DNA from 2 places in the Pseudomonas sp. LBUM1664 genome. Region 1 is predicted to be linked to the other one. Evidence: riboswitches for the same ligand, from Rfam matches in the RefSeq annotation. Region 1 holds a riboswitch; the other holds the start of a gene.
What was found. A riboswitch is a leader RNA that binds a small molecule or an ion and turns the genes downstream of it on or off. The one in region 1 is predicted to bind cobalamin.

Region 1 (10,775 bases):
CGAACCAGAACAGCGCGGCGAACACCGCGTCGCTGCCGTTTTCCAGCACTGACTCGGTGGCGGCACGGGCGACGGCGGTCTCGTCCAATTCATTCGTCTGGCGACTGACCAGGTAGCTCACCCGCTTGCGTGCTTCGTCCAGGTCGCCGCTGCGCAGCGCCCGGGCCACCGGCTCGACATGTTCACCGAGGCTGCGCAGGCCGAGGGCGCAATACAACGCGAGGATTTCCACCAACCAACCCACCAACGGTGCCCAGGACAGGGCCGTGGCGAGCAGGGTCAGCGGCACTACCGCAATGACCCACGCGGTGACCCCATGGCTGCGCCATCCACGCCCGCCGGAGTTAAAGCGCTGTTCGATGCGATTGGCAAAGCCGCCGAACGCCACCAGCGGATGCCAGCGTCGGGGTTCGCCCAACAGCGCATCCAGCGCCACCGCAGCAGCACTGAGCAACGCCACACTCATGGGCTGACTCCCCAATGGTTTTCATAGAGCAGTTCATCCAGCGAACGCGGTTGCGCCCAGCCTTCCAAAGAAAGCATCGGTGCCGGGTAAAAGTCCCCGACCGGTCCCAGACAGAGTATCGCCAGCGGCTTGGCACCCGCAGGCAGGCCCAGCAGATCAGCCAGTGCCTGGGGTTCGAACAACGACACCCAGCCCATCCCCAGCCCTTCGGCGCGGGAGGCCAGCCACAGATTCTGGATCGCGCAGGACAGCGAGGCCAGGTCCATTTCCGGCAAGGTCCGACGACCGAAAATGTGCCGCTCGCGATCATCCATCAACGCCGCCACCAGCACTTCGGCGCAGTCGTTGATGCCTTCGACCTTGAGCGTCATGAACTCATCGCTGCGCTCGTTCAGGGCCTCGGCGGTGCGGATGCGCTCTTGCTCCACCAGTTGCCGGATTTCCCCACGCAAGGCGCGGTCGCTGATGCGGATGAACCGCCACGGCTGCATCAGGCCCACGCTGGGCGCCTGGTGCGCGGCTTCCAGCAGGCGGCGCAGCAGTGACGGTTCAACCGTGCCACCGGTGAAGTGGCGCATGTCGCGACGCTCGGCGATGGCGCGGTAGATCGCGTCGCGTTCGGCCTGAGGGAAAGCGTTGTCTGTCATGGCCTCTTCGCGAGCAAGCCCGCTCCCACTGGGTTTAGGTGATCCACTGTGGGAGCAAGCTTGCTCGCGAAGGCGGCTTCAAGATCGGGCGCAAACAGCGAGGCAATCGCCCTCGGATTGGACGGAAAGTAAAAGTGCACGTAGGAAGCCGTCATCCGCCCTTGCCGGAAAACCGCCTCCGCCCCACGCCCACCGTTGGGGCTATGGCCGCGAGCAATCGGCGCCAGCTCGGTGCTGGTCAGGGAATGGTGATAGGTGTGCCCACGCAGGGTGCCTTCCGGCAAATCCACCGATTGCAGTGCCAGGGCCGCCAGACGCTTTTGCATCTGCGCATCACCGGCCAGCAAACCGAGGAGTTCGGCACGGGTGCCCTCGACGTCGGTCAACGAATCCAGCAGATACAGCATGCCGCCGCATTCGGCCAGCAGCGGTTTGCCTGCTTCATGGTGAGCACGGATTGCGGCCAGCATCAGGGCATTCTGCGCTAACGCCACGTGGTGCAATTCCGGATAGCCACCGGGCAGATACAGACTGTGCGCCTCGGGCAGCTCGGTGTCATGAATCGGTGAAAAGAAGCTCAACTGCGCGCCCATGGCCCGCAGCAAATCCAGGCTCGCGCCATAGGTGAAAGCAAACGCTTCGTCCCGGGCCACGGCGATGCGAACACCGTCGAGCCATGGCTGCGCGGCGATCACCTGGGGCGCGGCGAACGTCACAGCCGGTGGCAGCGACACTTCACAACTGCCTGCCAAGGCATCGGCCGCCGCGTCGAGACGCAAGTCCAGGTCGTTCAGCTCACTGGCCTGGACCAACCCGAGGTGGCGACTGGGCAATTCGATACCGGTTTCCCGGGAGAGCGCGCCGTACCAGCGCAGGCCTTCGGTCAGGCTGCCTTCGAGCAACTGCGCGTGGCGCAAGGTGCCGACCCGGTTGGCCAGCACCCCGGCGAATGGTAAGTCTGGTTGGTACCGCGCCAGGCCCAAGGCCAGGGCGCCAAATGTCTGGGCCATGGCCGTGCCGTCGATCACCGCCAGCACCGGTACGCCGAAATGCCGCGCCAGGTCGGCGCTGGACGGCGTGCCGTCGAACAGCCCCATCACCCCTTCGATCAGAATCAGGTCTGCTTCAGCGGCGGCTTCCCACAACAGCCGTCGACTTTCCTGCTCACCGACCATCCACATGTCCAATTGATAGACCGGCGAGCCACTGGCACGCTCCAGGATCATCGGGTCAAGGAAGTCCGGACCGCACTTGAATACGCGCACCTTGCGCCCTTGGTTGCGATGCAAACGAGCCAGTGCGGCAGTGACGGTGGTCTTGCCTTGCCCCGAGGCCGGGGCGGCGATCAGCACCGCCGGGCACTGGCGGTTGTTCATGCTGGCATCACTCACAGCTCGACGCCTTTCTGCGCCTTGATGCCGGCCTGGAAGGCGTGCTTGATCATGCCCATTTCGGTAACGGTGTCGGCCAGTTCGATCATTTCTGGCTTGGCGCCGCGACCGGTCACCACGACGTGCTGCATCGGCGGGCGGGCCTGAAGATCGCTCAGGACATGATCGAGGTCGAGGTAACCGTGCTTGAGGGCGATGTTGAGTTCATCGAGCACCACCAGGCCAATGGACGGATCGCTCAGCAATTGGCGCGACACCGCCCAGGCGGCTTCGGCAGCGGCGATGTCGCGCTGGCGGTCCTGGGTTTCCCAAGTGAAGCCTTCGCCCATGACGTGAAAGCGCACCTGCTCCGGGAAGCGGCGGAAAAACAGCTCCTCACCGGTGCTGTTGCGCCCCTTGATGAACTGCACCACGCCGCATTGCATGCCGTGTCCCATGGACCGCGCCAACATGCCGAACGCCGAGCTGCTCTTGCCCTTGCCGTTGCCGGTCAGCACCAGCAGCAGGCCGCATTCGTTCGGCGAGTTGGCGATGCGCTCGTCGATCACGGCTTTCTTGCGCAGCATGCGCGCCAGGTGGCGTTCGTCGCGGTCGGATGCATTGATGATGGGGGAGCCGGTCATGGGGAAGCCTCCGTTTGGGACTGGATAACGGCGGGCGGGCACAAAAAAAGGCGGCAACAAGCCTGGCATCGCCCACCGTGATGCCGTTGGATGAATCAGGCCGGTCTCCGGGCTCATGAGCGGCGTAATGCCGGGCCGCGCGCCTTCCCATGTCATGCGGACACAGTGGCCAATACGCAGCGTTAACTCATTTACCGTTGCGGGGGCAGCGCCGGGTTCGCGTGTACTCACCGGCTTCCCTGTTTCACTTTGTCGACCAAGGTCACAAAGCACCTGAAACAAGCCGCGAAGGTTAGAGGGTTGGGGGTGGAGCGTCAATTAAAGCCGCCGCCCGTGTCGGCGCAATCATTGGCCCCGATCAATAAAGTGACGCCTATCTTGTGTGATTCTGCGGCAAGTGATATCAAAGAGACATCACACCCGATACCACAAGAACAAGAGGGCAATAGCATGCAAGGCATGATCATCAGCAATCCAAAACTGGAATTCCTGCGCCCGGTGCTGGAACGTTGGTTTGATTGTATCGACCACTACAACGCCGTGCGCGGCGATAACGACACACCTTACTGGTTCGATGAAAAAGCCAACCTCGGCTTGCTGTCGGCTGCCGCCTGGATGGCCGAGATGGTCACGCTGCAAAACACCCCGACCCGCAAACAGAATGAAGAAGGCGAACGCAACGTCAGCGCCGACCTGTTCATTGCCAGCACCGATGAACGCGCCTTCATCCAGGCCACCCAACGCTGGCCCAAGGTCAACAATCTGAACCTGGCCCAGCCCCTGTTGGAGGCTGCCAGCGATGCCAAACGCATCAGTTATGCCAGCGACCTGAAGCTGGGTTGCCTGTTCGTCTCCCCGCAAAAAGCCCAGCAGAGCGCCACGCCCGAAGAGCTGCAGGACATGATCGACGACCTGCAGAAGGAAAACACCTGCGCCGTGGCCTGGTATTTCCCTTACGCCTACCGCAAATTGCGCAACGAGGCCGGCCATTATCATCCCGGCATCGCCGTACTGTTCAAACAGGCCCACGGCTGACCGGTTGAACCATCGCGTGTCTACGCTTCTCTATGAATAACCACATGCATTCATAGGGAAGCCAGCATGCTCAAGCCACCCCATCTTCTGATCGTCGCCCTTGCCGCAGGGCTTGTTGCTTGTGGCGAGTCTTCCACACTGCAAGTGTCCGACGGCACCGGCCCATCGCCGAAGCTGCCCGAGCCGAACAAGACCCTGGTCCCCACCGTCAATATCGCCGAAGCCGTCGGCTGGCCCGACGGTGCCAAGCCAACCCCGGCCCAGGGCCTGCAAGTGGCTGCATTCGCCGAAGGCTTGGATCATCCGCGCTGGCTCTACGTGCTGCCCAATGGCGACGTGCTGGTGGCGGAAACCAACGCCCCGCCCAAGCCGGACGATGCCAAGGGCATCCGTGGCTGGGTAATGAAAAAGGTCATGGGCCGCGCCGGTGCCGGGGTACCCAGCCCCAATCGCATCACCCTCTTGCGCGACGCCAATCACGACGGCGTTGTCGAAACGCGTACGATTTTCCTGGAAAACCTCAACTCACCGTTCGGCATGACGCTGGTAGGCAATGACCTGTATGTGGCCGACACCGATCGGCTGATTCGTTTCCCGTACAAGGAAGGCGACACGCAAATCAAGGCGCAACCGACCAAGGTCGTCGATTTGCCGGGTGGCACAATCAACCATCACTGGACCAAAAACGTCATCGCCAGCCAGGACGGCAGCAAGTTGTACGTCACCACCGGCTCGAACAGCAACGTCGCGGAAAATGGCATGGCGGCTGAAGAAGGTCGCGCGGCGATCTGGGAAGTGGATCGTGCCAGCGGCAATCACCGTATCTTCGCTTCGGGCCTGCGCAACCCCAACGGCCTGGCCTGGGAACCGCGCAGCGGGGCGTTGTGGACGGCCGTGAACGAGCGGGATGAAATCGGCAGCGACCTGGTGCCGGACTACATCACCTCGGTCAAGGACGGCGCCTTCTATGGCTGGCCCTACAGCTACTACGGGCAGAACGTCGATGTCCGGGTCGAGCCACAAAACGCAGAACAGGTGGCCAAGGCCATCGCCCCGGACTACGCCGTCGGCCCTCATACTGCATCGCTGGGCCTGACCTTCGCCGAAGGCAGCACCTTACCGGCGCCGTTCACCGAAGGGGCTTTCATCGGGCAGCATGGGTCATGGAACCGTAAACCCCACAGTGGCTATAAAGTGATTTTCGTACCGTTCAACGCCGGCAAGCCGGTGGGACAACCGGTGGATGTGCTGACCGGTTTCCTGAACGCAGATGAAAAAGCCCAGGGCCGGCCGGTGGGCGTGGTGATCGACAAGCAGGGCGGGCTGTTGGTGGCCGATGATGTGGGGAACAAGATTTGGCGTGTGTCGGCGACTAAATGATGATGAATTGTGGCGAGGGGATTTATCCCCTCACCACACATTTGTTCCAGTCTGAAGCCCAATTAGAGCTTGCGACACAGCGTCAACCCATCTCCCAGGGGCAACAGCGACAAATCCACCCTTGGGTCATCCTTCAAGGCGCGATTGAGCGCCTGGATGGCGCGGGTGTCTTCACTTTGCGAGTCGACTTCCAACACCCGCCCGCTCCATAGCGTGTTATCGAACATCACCAACCCACCGCCACGCAGCAGCCGCAGCGAATGCTCCAGGTAAGTCGGGTAATTGGCCTTGTCGGCATCGATGAAGATCAGGTCAAAGGTTGCGCCCTGCCCTTGCCGTTCAAGATCGGCGAGGGTTTCCAAGGCTGGGGCCAGGCGCAGTTCGATTCGCTCGGCCAAACCGGCCTGCTGCCAATAGCGAAGCGCCGTGGCGTTGTAGTCGCCGGGGATGTCGCAGCAGATCAGCGAGCCGTCCTGCGGCATGGCCGAGGCCATGCACAAGGCGCTGTAGCCGGTGAAGGTGCCGACCTCCAGCAGGCGCCGGGCGCCGGTGAGTTTCACCAGCAGCGCCAGAAACTGCCCCTGTTCGGGCGCTATTTGCCAGCGAGCCATGGGCAGGGCTTGAGTCTCGTCCCTCAAGCGCCGCTGCAAAGGCGTCTCCCGCAGGGAAACGTCCAGCAGATACTGGTAAAGGGCGTCATCAAGGTTAAGGGAGCGAGCGGTCATGACGACCTCCGCGAATCAGGGATTGCGAGCCAGGTGTTCCGGTTGCAGTACGCGCTTGGCGCCCAGATAGGCTTTCTGCCAATAGGCCTTGGACAGGCTATCAAGCTTGACCGTGCCACCGGTGGCCGGTGCGTGGACGAAGCGGCCCTCACCGACATAGATGCCGGCATGGCTGACCCGGGAGCCGCCGCTGGTAGCGAAGAAAATCAGGTCACCGGTCTGCAACGCTTCCTTGCCAACATCCGGGGCTCGCATGCCGATCATCTCGCGGGTGGAGCGCGGCAGGGAAATACCGGCGGCGTCGCGGTACACATAACCGATCAAGCCGCTGCAATCAAAACCCGAATCCGGTGTATTGCCGCCCCAGCGATACGGCGTTCCCACCAGGCCCAACGCCCGGAAGAGCACGTCTTCGGCAGCCGGAGAAAAGGATTGCGCGGGTGCAAAGACCACCGGAGCCCGTACCGGAGCTGGCGGCGGAGTGCGGCTGGCACAAGCGCTGAGCAGCGCGGCGAGAACAATGAGAATGAGGCGGGCCGACGTCGACATATGCAGACAATCCTGATCTGGATGCGGCTTTTCTGCCGTGGGCATGAAAACAAATCCGCCTGCGTAGGACGCAGGCGGATTGCTATCAATCAATGATCAAGGATTCTAGCGGCTATGACGCAAACTTCAAGTAACACTTTAAGTTTGCCTTACAAATTGTGCGCTTACTTGCGAGCAGTGACCACGGTCGGTGCCATGGCGAGGGCGCGCTTGGCTTCGATGAAGGTCTTGTTCCAGTAGCTGTCACCCAGGCTGTCGATTCGCACGCCACCGCTGCGGCGGCTGCTGGAATGAATGAACTGGTTGTCGCCCAGGTAAATACCGGCATGGCTGACACGACCGCGACGACCGTTGGTGCTGAAGAACAGCAGGTCACCGGGTTCCAGTTGGTTACGAGCCACCAGCGGGGCATTCACGTTGATCATTTCGCGAGTGGAACGCGGCAGGTTCATGCCGGCCTCTTCGCGAAACAGATAACCGATGAAACCGCTGCAATCGAAACCGGCTTCAGAAGTGCCGCCAAAACGGTACCGAGTACCGATCAGAGACATGCCGCGTTCCAGAATGCTGTCGGCCAGCACTGGAAGTTGATAAGGCTTGCTGCCGGCGAACACTGCCAGCTCTTTGTCGTTGGCCATTTCTTCCTGGAACGCAACGGAAGAAGACTGGGCGGTAACGGAATTTTTGACCTGTGGTTGTTGCGCTTGCTGGGACACTGGGGAGTGGGCAGCGCAACCGAACAACAGGGTAACGAGTGCGAGAGGCACGAGGGGTGCGAAGCGATTTAGCATGGGCACGACCGTGGCTGAAGTAGTAAAGATGGCGAGACTATGCCCTCTATCAACCTCATTTGCAAATTCAATCGATGCAAATGTGACTTCCCGGTTTTACGTTTACATCTAAGCGCTTAAGCCCATTTTGAACGTCACGCAGCCTGCAGCCCAGCAGCGCCGCGGGTTTAGCCGCGCCAAAAACAGGCTATAAGCCACCATTGGCGACAGTTTTACCAGCCTAAAGTTTCTTTCAAAAAAGGAATGGTCAGCTTGCGTTGGGCCTGAAGTGAGGCCTGATCGAGGCGTTCGAGCAATTCGAACAGCGCGCTCATGCTGCGGGTGCCGCGGGTGAGAATGAAATGCCCGACTTCATCGGTCAGGTGCAGGCCACGCCGGGAAGCGCGCAGTTGCAATGCACGCAGCTTGTCTTCATCGGAGAGTGGGCGCATCTGGAAAATCAGCGCCAGGGTGAGGCGAGACTTGAGATCCGCCAGCTTCACCGGCAGCTCTCGCGGTGACGTCGATGCGGCGATCAGCAACCGCCGACCGCTGTCGCGCAACCGGTTGAACAAATGAAACAACGCCTCTTCCCAATCGGCCTTGCCGGCCACGGCCTGGAGATCATCCAGGCAGACCAGTTCGTACTGTTCAAGGTTGTCGAGAATTTCAACACCGCGATCCAGCAGCTCGGCCAACGGTAGATACACAGCAGGCTCGCCCATTTGCTCGAACCGCAGACAAGCCGCCTGCAACAGGTGTGTGCGCCCTACCCCGTCCTTGCCCCACAGATAAATCAGGCTCTCGGTCCAGCCGGCGTCGGCTTCGCAAAGCCGCTCCACATAGCCGAGTGCAGCGGCATTGGCGCCTGGGTAGTAGTTGATAAAGGTGGCGTCATCACGCAGACGCACACCTAGGGGCAGCTGAATCGGTTTCATGCTGACTGAACAGTTCCAAAGGAACCGTTAGTGGCCTCTGTGTAAAGTTCGCAAAGTTTATACCCGTGACGCGGACCGCACAATGCGCCGGACCACGAGCAAAATCAAAGGTTTGCGGTAGCAAGCCAATGGGGCGACGGTTTCCCTGACGCAGGGACGACCGCCACGCCCGCCATTTGCCCTACAGCTCGGGGTCTTCGGCGCCGCTATAAATGTCCGAATCCTTATACAGATCGTGCATATGACGCACCAACACCATGATGACCGCCGCCACCGGCAGCGCCAGCAGGATCCCGGTGAAGCCGAACAATTCACCGCCCGCCAGGATCGCAAAAATCACCGCCACCGGGTGCAGGCCAATGCGATCACCCACCAGCAACGGCGTCAGCACCATGCCTTCCAGGGCCTGTCCAACCATGAACACCGCGACGATGCCGATCATCGGGTACAGGTCGCCGCCGAACTGGAACAACCCGGCGATCAACGCCGCGCCGATGCCAATGACAAAACCCATGTACGGCACGATGGCTGCCAGCCCGGCGATCATGCCGATCAACAGCCCCAGCTCCAACCCCACCAGCATCAACCCGGCTGCGTAGATGAAACCCAGCGCCACCATCACCAGCAATTGCCCACGCACGAATGCCCCCAGCACTTCGTGGCATTCGCCCGTCAGGGTCATGATGCGTTCTTCGCGGTGACGTGGCAGCAGGCTGCGAATCTTGGCCATCATCAAGTCCCAGTCCCGCAGCAGATAGAAACTCACCACTGGAATCAGCACCAGGTTCGCCAGCCAACCGATCAGCGCCAAACCCGAGGCCGTGGCCTGGCTCAACACCACGCCGACGATGTCGGTGGTTTGGCCCATGTGCTCGCTGATGGCCGCCTTGACCTTGTCGAATTTCCAGAAACCGTCCGCCAACCCCAGCTTCGATTGCACCCACGGCACTGCGGTGTGCTGCAGCCAATCGAGCATCTGCGGCGCCAGCTCGTACAGGCGAAACAGTTGCTTGGCCAGCATCGGGATCAGCACCAGCATCAGGGCGCTGACAATCAACGTGAACAGCGCAAACACCGTCACCACGCCCCAGGTTCTCGACAGGCCAATTTTTTCCAGGCGATCCACCAACGGATCGAACAGATAGGCCAGCAGCAGCGCAACCAGGAACGGCGTGAGGATAGGATGCAGCAAATAGATAAGCGCAATCAGCAGGGCGACCCCACCCAACCAGAACCAACGCCGCGTATCGCCCATGAACCACTCCTAGCTATATAAAGAAAGAAAACTACCAGCGAAACCGCAGATTGGCGGCCGGCGCAGGCGTTGGCACCGCGACCGGAACCGAACCATCAGCGGCTGGCTGAGCCGCAGGCACCGGCGCGACGGCCTCACCAGCCGGAATTTCCTGCAGTTTTGCCAGGGCCAATTGCGCTTTCAACTGCTCGGCACTGCCGTTGACCCGATAGACGATCCGATCACCTTCGACCCGCTGCAACTGCCCACCGAAGGGCTCGAGCAAACGCCCAAGCGTTGCATAACGCTCAAGGTTCATACCCTGCACTTCCAGCAGCTGCTCGGTGGCCACGCCCGGCTTGGCGACGAAACGCGGCGCCAGACGCTGACTCACAGCCAACATCACCGCATCGGCCAGGGCCGCAGGATCGGCGCCCTGGGCGTTACCCTGCTCGCGCTGATCTCCCAGCCACAGGCGCCAGGTCCCATGCCACTGGCCGCCCTCTTCCTTGGCGTGGACCGCCAGCAAGGCGTCTGTCGCATACCGCTCCGACGCATCGCGCAAAGGCGCCGGGTCGTTGCCTTCCAGGTTTGGCGCGGTGGCGACGATTTGCTCGCTCAAGTCCGCCAGCGGCAAGTGCAGCGCCAGCCCCCGATGTTGCGCAGCACGACGCAGTGGCGCGGCGCTGGCCTGGCCATCGCCCACCAGGCTGGACCCTTCAACCGAGTCGTTCAGCCACCAGCCCAGGATCGATGGCCGATTCGCGCCCCACAGCGACAACCCTGCCGAACGCAATGCCCGGTCAGAGCTCGCCGGATCGAAGTCCACCTTAAGGCTTTCCGGAGGACCGGCGTCGTAGCCGTATTGAAGGATGATTTGCTGCGGGTCTTGGCGGATCGCCGCCAGAGCAGGATTCTGGGCGGCCTTGGCGTCGCCGGTCAGACGCAGCACCAGCGTATCCAGTGCGCGCAGCGTCGCCTGGTTACGCTCCTCCGGCGTCTGGCTGCTGACCGGTT
Region 2 (10,775 bases), 770 kb from region 1:
ATCACACTCCAACAAGGCTGACACACCTAGGTGGCTGATAGGGGGCGCTTCGCGACCCAGCGGGGATAAATCCCCTCGCCACAAGGTTGTGTCTGGCCTGCTGAGTATGCGTGTCAGCCATCTTCTTCTATGTCCAACAACAAATTCTCCAACGCCTCGCGATACTCACCCGGCTGCTGCCACATCCCTCGCTGCTGCGCTTCGAGCAGGCGCTCGGTCATGTCCCGCAGGGCGTCGGGGTTGTGCTGGCGGACGAAGTCCCGGGTGTCCGGGTCGAGCAAGTAGGCCTCGGCCAGCAAGGCGTACTGGTGATCGTCGATCAACTGCGTGGTGGCGTCGAACGCAAACAGGTTGTCCACCGTCGCCGCCAGTTCGAACGCACCTTTATAGCCGTGACGCTTGACCCCCTCGATCCACTTCGGATTGGCCGCGCGCGACCGAATGACGCGGTTGAGTTCTTCTTTCAGGGTGCGGATCTTCGGCAGGTCCGGCTGGCTGTGATCACCGTGGTAACTGGCCGCTGCTTCACCGCTAAGGGTCTCCACTGCCGCCAGCATGCCGCCCTGGAACTGGTAGTAATCGTTGGAATCAAGCAGGTCATGTTCGCGGTTATCCTGGTTCTGCAACACCGCTTGCACCTGGCTCAAGCGCCGGGAAAATTGATCCCGGGCGGCGGTGCCTTCATCGCTGGCGCCGTAGGCGTAGCCGCCCCAGTTCAGGTACACCTCGGCCAAGTCCTCGCGGCTCTGCCACAAGCGACCGTCGATGGCGCCCTGCACGCCTGCACCATAGGCACCGGGCTTGGCACCGAAAATCCGCCAGCCGGCCTGGCGGGTTGCAGCCTCTGGCTCAAGGCCTGATTCCAGCAAGGCTTCGCGCTCGCTGCGCACCTTCGCCGCCAAGGGGTTCAAGTCCTCTGGTTCATCAAGAGCGGCAACGGCCTGCACCGCCGCATCGAACAGCCGGATCAGGTTGGCAAAGGCATCACGGAAAAATCCGGACACCCGCAGCGTCACATCGACCCGAGGCCGGTCCAGCAGGCTTAACGGCAAAATCTCGAAATCATCGACCCGCTGGCTGCCCGTGGCCCAAACCGGGCGCACGCCCATCAGCGCCATGGCTTGGGCAATGTCATCGCCGCCGGTGCGCATGGTGGCGGTGCCCCACACCGACAGGCCGAGTTGGCGCAGGTGATCGCCGTGATCCTGCAAGTGCCGCTCGAGAATCAGGTTCGCCGATTGGAAACCGATGCGCCACGCCGTGGTGGTGGGCAGGTTGCGCACGTCCACCGAGAAGAAGTTGCGCCCAGTGGGCAGCACATCCAGGCGGCCGCGACTCGGTGCACCGCTGGGGCCGGCCGGCACGAAGCGCCCGCTCAACGCATCGAGCAGGCCGCGCATTTCAGCCGGGCCACAAGCGTCCAAACGTGGAGCCACAACGGATCGCAGGTTTTGGATGATGCTGCTCACCATCTCCCAACCCGGCGCGTCGAGTTGCTCGACCAGGCCTTCCAGGGCCTGCTCGATCAACTGCCCGGCGAATAATTCCAGGCGTTCGCGGGTATCACCGGCGGTGCGCCAGGCTTCGGCGCTGATGTTGCGCAACACCTCGGGGCAGCGTCCGGTCCAAGGCTCGGCCAGGGCACAATCCAGCGGATCGAAACCCAGCTCGAACGCCTTGGCCAACGCCCGCAGCAGACTCGACTGCGCGCCCTTGCCGTCGCCACGGGGAATGCGCAGCAACGCCAGCAAGGTGTCGATGCGCAGCCGTCCGGTGGGCGACTCGCCAAAAATGTGCAAGCCGTCGCGGATCTGCGATTCCTTCAAATCGCACAGGTAGGTGTCCAGGCGCGGCAACCAGATCGCCGCGTCGGCGTCGCCGTCCAGCGGGGCGTCCAATTGCAGCTCGCGGTCGATGTGGGTCTCGCGCACCAGGTTCAGGATATCCCGTTGCAGTTCCCGGGCCCGGCGCGGGTCCAGCCATTGCGCCTCGTAGTATTCATCGGCCAACAGTTCGAGGTTACGCAATGGCCCGTAGGTTTCGGCGCGGGTCAGCGGTGGCATCAAGTGGTCGATAATCACCGCTTGCGTGCGGCGTTTGGCCTGGGCGCCCTCGCCCGGGTCGTTGACGATGAACGGATAGATGTTCGGCAGCGGCCCCAACAGCGCATCCGGCCAGCAGCTCTCCGACAGCCCGACGCCCTTGCCCGGCAGCCATTCGAGGTTGCCGTGCTTGCCGACGTGAATCACCCCATGGGCGCCGTAGGTGTTGCGCAACCAGAAGTAAAACGCCAAATAACCGTGAGGCGGCACCAGGTCCGGGTCGTGGTACACCGCACTCGGATCGACCTGATAACCGCGGGCCGGCTGGATGCCCACGAAGGTCAGGCCCAGGCGCAGGCCGGCGACCATCAAGCGGCCATCACGGAACATCGGATCCTTGTCGGGCGAACCCCAGCGCTCCAGCACCGCCCGGCGATTGGCCTCGGGCAGGGCGTCGAACATGGCTTGATAAGCATCGAGCGCCAGGCTTTGATGACAGGGTCGCAGGTCGAGATTGTCCAGATCGTTGCTGACCCCACCGAGCAACTGCTGGATCAGCGCGGTGCCACTTGAGGGCAATTCGGCCGGCAGTGGATAGCCCTCGGCCTGCAAAGCCCGCAGGATATTCAACGCCGCCGCCGGGGTATCCAGGCCGACGCCGTTGCCGATACGCCCGTCCCGGGTCGGGTAGTTGGCGAGGATCAACGCCACACGCTTTTGCTCGTTGGGCAGGCGCCCCAGGGTGGTCCAGCGCCGCGCCAGTTCGGCGACAAAATCCATGCGTTCGGGCACAGCCCGGTAGCAGACCACGTCGCTCTGGCTGCGCTCGCTGCGCCAAGCCAGATCCTTGAAACTGATCGGGCGGCTGATGATCCGCCCGTCCAGTTCCGGCAAGGCAATGTGCATCGCCAAGTCCCGCGGCCCCAGCCCTTGTTCGCTGGCGCGCCAGCCGGGTTCGTTGTCCTGGGCGCAGATCGCCTGGATCACCGGGATATTGCGGCGAAACGGACGCAAGTGCGGCGCTTCGGGACTGGATTGGGCGAACCCGGTGGTGTTGAGGATCACCCCCGCCGCCACCTCATCCAGCCAGTCTTCGACCAACGCCAGGCAACCGGGCTCCTTGAGGCTCGCCACGGCGATTGGCAGCGGATTGAGCCCTGCCGCTTGCAGCCGCTGGCAAAATACATCGATGAACGCCGTGTTCGCCGCTTGCAAGTGGGAGCGATAAAACAGCACGGCCGCCACCGGTTCATCGGCCTGCCAGTCGGCTTGCCAATCGCTGAGGCTGGCGCTGGTTTTTTCCGGATGGTAGATCGCCGTGCGTGGCAGGGTTTGCGGTTCACGCCAAGGATAATCGCGACCGAACCATTGGCTGGCCAGGTTATGAAACAGGTCCAGGGCATTGCCCAGCCCACCCTGGCGCAAAAACTGCCAGAGCCGGTCACGGTCGGCGGCGGGCACGTTGCTCAGGTCGCTGAGTTCCGGGTCCGGGCGATCGTCTCCCGGCACCAGGATCAGCTTGACGCCGCGCCCAGCCAGTTCCATCAGCCGATCGATGCCGTAGCGCCAATAGCCAATGCCGCCGTGCAGCGACAACAGGATGACCTTGGCGTGACGCAGCACGTCTTCGAAGTACAGATCCACCGAGGCATGGTTCTGCACCTGCATCGGGTTGGCGAGGCGAAACTCGGGATAGTCGCCCGGCAACTGCTTCGCCGCTTCGGCCAGCAGCGCCAGGCTGGAATCGCCGCTGCACAGGATCACCAGCTCGGCGGGGGTTTGCCCCAGGTCGGCAATGTTGTCGTCCGATACGAAGCCGCCGGGTTGGGTCCTGAGCAGGTGCATGGCTTAGGCGCTGAGGGCGGCGCGCAACTGCGCTTCGAGCAGCCCGGCGTCCAGCGCTTGGCCAATCAGCACCAGACGGGTAACCCGCGCTTCATCGGCGCCCCACTGGCGGTCGAAATGCTTGTCAAAACGCGTGCCCACGCCCTGGATCAGCAGGCGCATCGGCTTGTTCGGGATCGCTGCAAAACCCTTGACCCGCAGCACGCCGTGCTGGACCACCAGTTGCGTCAGTGCGTCCAGCAACAGGCTTTCGTCAGCCTGGGGCAGTTCGATGGAAATCGAATCGAAGGCATCATGATCGTGATCGTCTTCGTCGCCGCCATGGTGATGGTCGTGATGGCTGTGGCGGCCGTCGATGTGCTCTTCGGAGCCGGTGCCCAGGCCAATCAGTACGTCCAGCGGCAGGCGACCGCTGCTGGCTTCAATGACCTTGACCGCCGGCGGCAGCTCTTCGGCCACTTCCAGACGGACTTTGGCCAGGTCTTCAGGGCTGATGAGGTCGGCTTTGTTGAGGATCACCAGGTCGGCGCTCGCCAGTTGATCGGCGAACAGTTCGTGCAGCGGTGATTCGTGATCCAGGTTCGGGTCGAGTTTGCGCTGGGCATCAACCTGGTCGGGGAACGCGGCGAAGGTGCCAGCGGCCACGGCTGGGCTGTCGACGACGGTGATCACCGCATCGACGGTGCAGGCGCTGCGGATTTCCGGCCACTGGAAGGCCTGGACCAGCGGCTTGGGCAGGGCCAAACCGGAGGTTTCGATGAGGATGTGGTCAAGGTCGCCGCGCCGGGCCACCAGCTCGCGCATCACCGGGAAGAACTCCTCCTGCACCGTGCAGCACAGGCAGCCGTTGGCCAGTTCATAAACGCGGCCGTTGGCTTCTTCTTCGGTGCAACCGATGGAGCACTGCTTGAGGATCTCGCCGTCGATGCCCAGCTCGCCGAATTCGTTGACGATCACCGCAATGCGTCGCCCCTGGGCGTTGTCGAGCATGTGCCGCAGCAAGGTGGTTTTGCCCGAGCCGAGGAAACCGGTGACGATGGTGACGGGGAGTTTGGCCAGTGTTTTCATCGGATGCCCTTTGGCAAGGTGGCGGGCAAACCGGACGACAACCGCAGGCACAGACGTGCGCGGAAGATTTCGCCACCGGATCACCCCGCCCGGTTGTAGTGAGAATCTGTCTCGAGGCAGGTCTCCTGGCTGACGGTGGGCCAGTCCAGGCTTTTCATACAAAGCCTGGTACTGGCAATTACTGCGCCTTCCCGTGCGCACTTTTTTGTAAAGTGCATGCACAGTGGCCTGGCAGAAACATCACCGTTCACAGTTGCGGGGGCAGCCGCGGCTTGGACCGCGTTCCCTTCTTAGCTTCGGCGCGAGCCGAAGAACCTCGAAGGCGCAAGGCTACGCAGGGTGTGGGGGCGGGTCAATGTTTGCGAGGGAGTTCTGTGGTGTATGTGCTCGCGATAGGGGCAACTCGATGTCAATCTGCAAACCCATGCCAATTGACGCCCCGCCCCCGCCCATGCTCTCCTGTGCGCCTAGTTACGGGTGCCCTTCACAGGGTGAAACGGGAAACCGGTGAATCGTGTGCTTTACTTCAAAGCCACGTCAGTCCGGTGCTGCCCCCGCAACGGTAAGCGAGCGAAGCGTCGAATCCACTGTGTATGCCCTGCTACAAAAAGGGCGCATGGGAAGGTGACGCTTGCAGGCCAGGCGCAAGCCCTGCCCCTCGTGAGCCCGGAGACCGGCCCATGACTCATGCATCAACAACCCGCGGTGGGCGGGCGCTGTTCGAACCTTGGCGGGCCTTCGCCAGGGTTTTCATTGCGCTCGCTTCCCCCGCCGACACAACCCGAGGGAAGCGCCATGTCGACCATCAGCAGCATCGCCCGCACCGCCAGTAGCACCACCACCCTGAGCCAGCGCCTGAGCGCAGCGATCTTCGCCTCGATCCTGGGCGCCGGCCTGGTCTATTTCGCCGGTTTCTCCCACATCGAAGCGGTGCATAACGCGGCCCACGACACCCGCCACAGCGCCGCATTCCCGTGCCATTGAGACCTGACGAGATGATTAAGCGTATCGCGCAAACCGCCGGGTTCAGTGGACTGCTGGCCGCCCTGCTGCTGACCCTCCTGCAAAGTTTCTGGGTATCGCCGCTGATTCTGCAGGCTGAAACCTACGAAAAAGCCCCAGCTGCCGAGGTTCATGAACACGCCGCCGGGGTTGCTCACACCCACGACGCCCAAGCCTGGGAACCGGAGGATGGCTGGCAGCGCGTGCTGTCCACCACGGGCGGCAACCTGGTGGTCGCCGTGGGTTTCGCCCTGATGCTGGCGGGCCTGTACACGCTGCGCACGCCAACCCGCACTTCCCAAGGCCTGCTCTGGGGCCTGGCCGGTTATGCCACTTTCGTCCTGGCGCCGACCCTCGGGCTGCCACCGGAATTGCCCGGCACTGCGGCGGCCGACCTGGCCCAGCGGCAGATGTGGTGGATCGGCACCGCAGCGTCCACGGCCGTGGGCATTGCCCTGATCGCCTTCGGCCGGCATTGGCTGCTCAAGCTGCTGGGCGTGGCGACCTTGCTGGTGCCCCATGTCATCGGCGCGCCGCAGCCCGAAGTCCATTCGATGCTGGCGCCCGAAGCGCTTGAAAGCCAGTTCAAGATCGCCTCGCAATTGACCAACGTCGCGTTCTGGTTGGCCCTGGGCCTGATCAGCACCTGGCTGTTTCGCCGTGGCGGTCAAGCCCACCGCGACGCATGAGCACTGAGCCGGTCCTGGTGATCGGCCTGGGTTGCCAGCGTGGTTGCCCGGCCAGCACGTTGCGAGCATTGCTCGATCAAACGCTGCTGGCCCACGGCGTTGAGCTCCAGTCGGTGCGGGCCCTGGCCAGTATCGACCTCAAGCGTGACGAACCGGGGCTGCTGGAACTGGCCGAGCAGTTGGCGCTGCCGCTGACGTGCTTCAGTGCCGGGCAGTTGGCCAGTGCTCAACAGCGTCTCAGTCACCGCTCCCAAATCGCGTTCGAGCACACCGGCTGCTACGGCATCGCCGAAAGCGCGGCCCTTGCCCTGGCCGACCAATTAGGCACGGCGCCCGCAAGGCTGCTGATTCCCCGCCAAAAGGCCCCCAAGGCCACGTTGGCATTGGCGGTGGCGTCGTAAATCCCGATAATCCGCGCTCAGGATCATGAGCAATCCTCATTTGGGCGTCGCTCACTCACCTTTTCAGGAGCCGGTCATGACCGTTTACTTCATCGGCGCCGGCCCCGGCGACCCGGAACTGATCACCGTCAAAGGCCAGCGGCTGATCCGCAGCTGCGCAGTCATCATCTACGCAGGCTCTCTGGTGCCAACGGCGGTGCTTGAAGGGCATCGTGCCGACCAAGTGGTCAACAGTGCCGAACTGCACTTGGAACAGATCATCGAGTTGATCAGAACCGCCCATCTCAAGGGCCAGGACGTGGCCCGGGTGCACTCCGGCGACCCGAGCCTGTACGGCGCCATCGGCGAACAGATTCGCTGCCTGCGCGAACTGGACATCCCTTTCGAGATCATCCCCGGTGTCACCGCGACCTCAGCCTGCGCAGCCCTGCTGGGCACCGAACTGACCTTGCCGGACGTGTCCCAAAGCGTGATCCTCACCCGTTACGCGGACAAAACCGCAATGCCTGCTGGGGAAGAACTGACCAGCCTGGCGCAGCACGGGGCGACCATGGCGATTCACCTGGGGGTCAATCATCTTGAGAAAATCGTTAGCGAACTGCTGCCCCACTACGGCGCGGATTGCCCGATCGCAGTGATTCACCGGGCCACCTGGCCGGATCAGGATTGGGTCGTGGGTACGCTGGCCGATATTGCCGCAAAAGTGCAAGCCAAGGGCTTTCGCCGCACGGCGTTGATTCTGGTGGGGCGCGTGCTGGGCAATGACCTGTTCAGCGAATCCTCGCTGTACCGCGCCGGGCATGCGCATCTCTACAGGCCCTGAAGCAATCTGTCAGGCCCTCAAGCAATTGTGGCGAGGGAGCTTGCTCCCGCTGGACCGCAGAGCGGTCCCCGTCAACCGATGCGCCCATCACGAAGAACGCATCGGTTGCCTTGCGATTGCTTCGCAATCGAGCGGGAGCAAGCTCCCTCGCCACACACCGTTTTTTCCGCAGCGAACGCCTATCAGTAGTAAGCGTTTTCTTTCTGCGTGTGGTCGGTCACGTCGCGCACGCCCTTGAGCTCCGGAATGCGCTCGAGCAGGGTGCGCTCGATGCCTTCCTTCAAGGTCACGTCAGCCTGGCCGCAGCCCTGGCAGCCGCCGCCGAACTGGAGCACGGCGATGCCGTCTTCCACCACGTCGATCAGCGAAACCTGGCCGCCGTGGCTGGCCAGCCCCGGGTTGATTTCAGTTTGCAGGTAATAGTTGATGCGCTCGTTGACCGGGCTGTCGGCATTGACCATCGGTACCTTGGCGTTCGGCGCCTTGATGGTCAGTTGGCCGCCCATGCGGTCGGTGGCGTAGTCGACCACCGCATCGTCCAGGAACGCTTCGCTGAACGAGTCGATGTACGCAGTGAAGCTCTTGAGCCCCAGCGCGGTGTCTTCGGGTTTTTCTTCCCCCGGCTTGCAGTAGGCAATGCAGGTCTCAGCGTACTGGGTGCCGGGCTGGGTGATGAAGATGCGGATCCCGATACCCGGGGTGTTCTGCTTGGACAGCAGGTCAGCCAGGTAATCGTGGGCGGCATCGGTAATGGTAATGGCGGTCATGGAAACTCCTCGCAGGCTTGCCAGCAGTTTACGCCAATCATCGCGCCGGACAAAGTCCTAGTATTTTTGTCAGGAAAGCAGCCAGCGGCGCGGGGGACGCCGCCGGGTATGCCGATCAGAGGTTCTGGTAGCGATTCATGTCCAGCACGCCGGTTTCCAGCGGCTCCGTCTCCTGGATGTATTGGCTCAGGTCGTGGAAATAGTACCAGAACTGTGGGTGACTGCGACGAATCCCCCAGCGTTCGACGATCCGCTCGAAAGCCGGCGCATCCTGGGCGCTTTCCATGGCATCGACGAACGCCGGCACTTGCCAGGCCGGGATGTTGAACATGAAGTTCGGGTAGCTGCTGAGCACGCCCGGGTACACCGTCAACGTGTCGAGCCCCGGCTGGTAACGCATGTCCTCACCCAGAATAAATGCCACGTTGCTGTGGGCGCGGTTACGCAGCAGGCTGTAGACCTCACGGTGGCCGCTGGCGGTTTCGATGCGCAGCATTGTCGCCTCAGGCAACTGGTCGATCACGCGCAGCCCCGCCGCCGGACGCGAAACCAGCCGACTGAGAGCCTGTTCGGCGTCCTGCAGGGCCGGATCGATGTTCGGGCGTGAGCAATAGGCACCGTCGCAGCGGTTGATCGGATCGGGCCGAGCGTTCAGGTCGCCATAACGGCTCAGCAATTGCTGGGCGAAATCGCGCTTGGGGTCATGCTCGTCAAGCTTGAGCGCTGTCGGTTTGTCGTTGTCGATGGCCTCGTAATCCAGCCACATCTTGAATTTGCCACCGTCCTGGTACCAGTCATCAAGGTAGCCTGCCCGGGAATCGGCCGGCATCAGGCGCAGGAAATTCTGTTCCGCGCCGTTGCGGATCAGGTCGAAATACAATCGCGTCTGGAGCTGATGGGAAACGTTGCCGAACACATCGAAGTTCACCGTCAACTGGTAATAGGTGCGTTCCAGCAATGGAAAATCGAACAGCCACATCGTCTGCGGCACTTCACCGATCAGGCCCTTGGCGATCGACGCACTGTCGAAGTTGCGGAAAATACTCAGCAACGCATTGTCGTTACCGGCCCACAGGGTCGACCAGCTTGGCGCCGGCAGCTCGGCGTAATTGTCGCGGCGCAAGGCGTCGTACTCGTTGCGTTTGTCCCGGTACTCGACCCACAGGCTGAGGACGCTGCCCACGTCGTCGTTCTGCCCCGGCATCGCCAGCAACGGCGTGGCCTGGCCACGGTAGTTCGGGTCGGTGATGTACAGATCATGTTCGGGGGCCTGGAACAGCACCCAGAAATTATCGCGAATCACATCCGTGGCGATCTGCCCCCGGCACACCGGGCCGCGAATGAAGGTGCGCACGAAATACTCGGCGTTATCGAGCATGAACTGATAACGGGCCTGGGCCGGGATCGCTTCGAAGGTGGAAAACGGGTTGGCCCGGCGCTCCGGCCCGTAGCCCGGCAACGCGCTGACCTGCCATTTGCCGCTGTAGAACAGACTCTTGATCCGCGCCATTTTGGCCGCGTTCAACCCGTAGGTGATGTGAGTCTTGTGCACGATCACCCCTTGCACCGGCCAGAGCCGGTAATAGACGCTGGTGCCGGGATCATCATTCGGGCGGCGGGTGTTGATCAGGTCGATGGGCTGGCCGGTGGGCGTGCGCGAACGCACCCACTGGAAAAAATGCCCCGGCGCGCCGTCCTTGAAATAGATGTGCGCCAGGAACCAATGCTCGAACAACCAGCGGCCTACCAGGCTTTCCCGGGCGCCAGGGGCGTTGAGCAGGTTTTCCCATTGCACCACCTGCAAGGCTTCGGCGGCGCTCGGGGCCAAGCCCTGCTGGTCGATGGGCGCGCCTGCGGCCAGCCAGCGCTGCAAGGTCTGGTATTGCTGGTCGGTCAGGCCGGTGACGGCCAAGGGCATGCCTTCCTTGGGATGCACGGCGGCGTATTCGTCGAATTGACTCGGCATCGCGCAGCTATTATCACGGTTGAGCCCGAGCACGATGTCTTCCGGCAGCTTGGCATTGGGCTGCAGCGGCGTGCTGTGCCCCAGTTCCAGCATCCGTGCCATCAGCGAGGCCTGGCTGCCCTGGGCATCGAGCACCGAATAGAAGCCCTTGCGCTGCCAGGCCCGCTGGCCG

Region 2: linked by a shared signal. The riboswitch ahead of ACA047_RS18430 (CbtB domain-containing protein) and the one ahead of cobO (cob(I)yrinic acid a,c-diamide adenosyltransferase) in region 1 are both predicted to bind cobalamin.

What each region holds. Positions count from the first base shown of each region.
Region 1 is NZ_CP166791.1:4,740,732-4,751,506, forward strand. It holds gene cbiB (adenosylcobinamide-phosphate synthase CbiB) at 1-466, opposite strand, end outside; gene bluB (5,6-dimethylbenzimidazole synthase) at 463-1,113, opposite strand; gene ACA047_RS22220 (cobyrinic acid a,c-diamide synthase CobB) at 1,110-2,489, opposite strand; gene cobO (cob(I)yrinic acid a,c-diamide adenosyltransferase) at 2,501-3,127, opposite strand; cobalamin riboswitch at 3,209-3,419, opposite strand; gene ACA047_RS22230 (hypothetical protein) at 3,578-4,162, shown strand; gene ACA047_RS22235 (PQQ-dependent sugar dehydrogenase) at 4,229-5,542, shown strand; gene ACA047_RS22240 (class I SAM-dependent methyltransferase) at 5,605-6,267, opposite strand; gene ACA047_RS22245 (C40 family peptidase) at 6,283-6,816, opposite strand; gene ACA047_RS22250 (C40 family peptidase) at 6,981-7,607, opposite strand; gene hda (DnaA regulatory inactivator Hda) at 7,820-8,524, opposite strand; gene ACA047_RS22260 (AI-2E family transporter) at 8,706-9,779, opposite strand; gene ACA047_RS22265 (DUF2066 domain-containing protein) at 9,811-10,775, opposite strand, start outside.
Region 2 is NZ_CP166791.1:3,967,742-3,978,516, forward strand. It holds gene cobN (cobaltochelatase subunit CobN) at 114-3,887, opposite strand; gene cobW (cobalamin biosynthesis protein CobW) at 3,891-4,955, opposite strand; cobalamin riboswitch at 5,054-5,289, opposite strand; cobalamin riboswitch at 5,414-5,651, shown strand; gene ACA047_RS18430 (CbtB domain-containing protein) at 5,751-5,939, shown strand; gene ACA047_RS18435 (CbtA family protein) at 5,951-6,646, shown strand; gene ACA047_RS18440 (cobalamin biosynthesis protein) at 6,643-7,047, shown strand; gene cobM (precorrin-4 C(11)-methyltransferase) at 7,124-7,870, shown strand; gene nfuA (Fe-S biogenesis protein NfuA) at 8,053-8,637, opposite strand; gene ACA047_RS18455 (fatty acid cis/trans isomerase) at 8,753-10,775, opposite strand, start outside.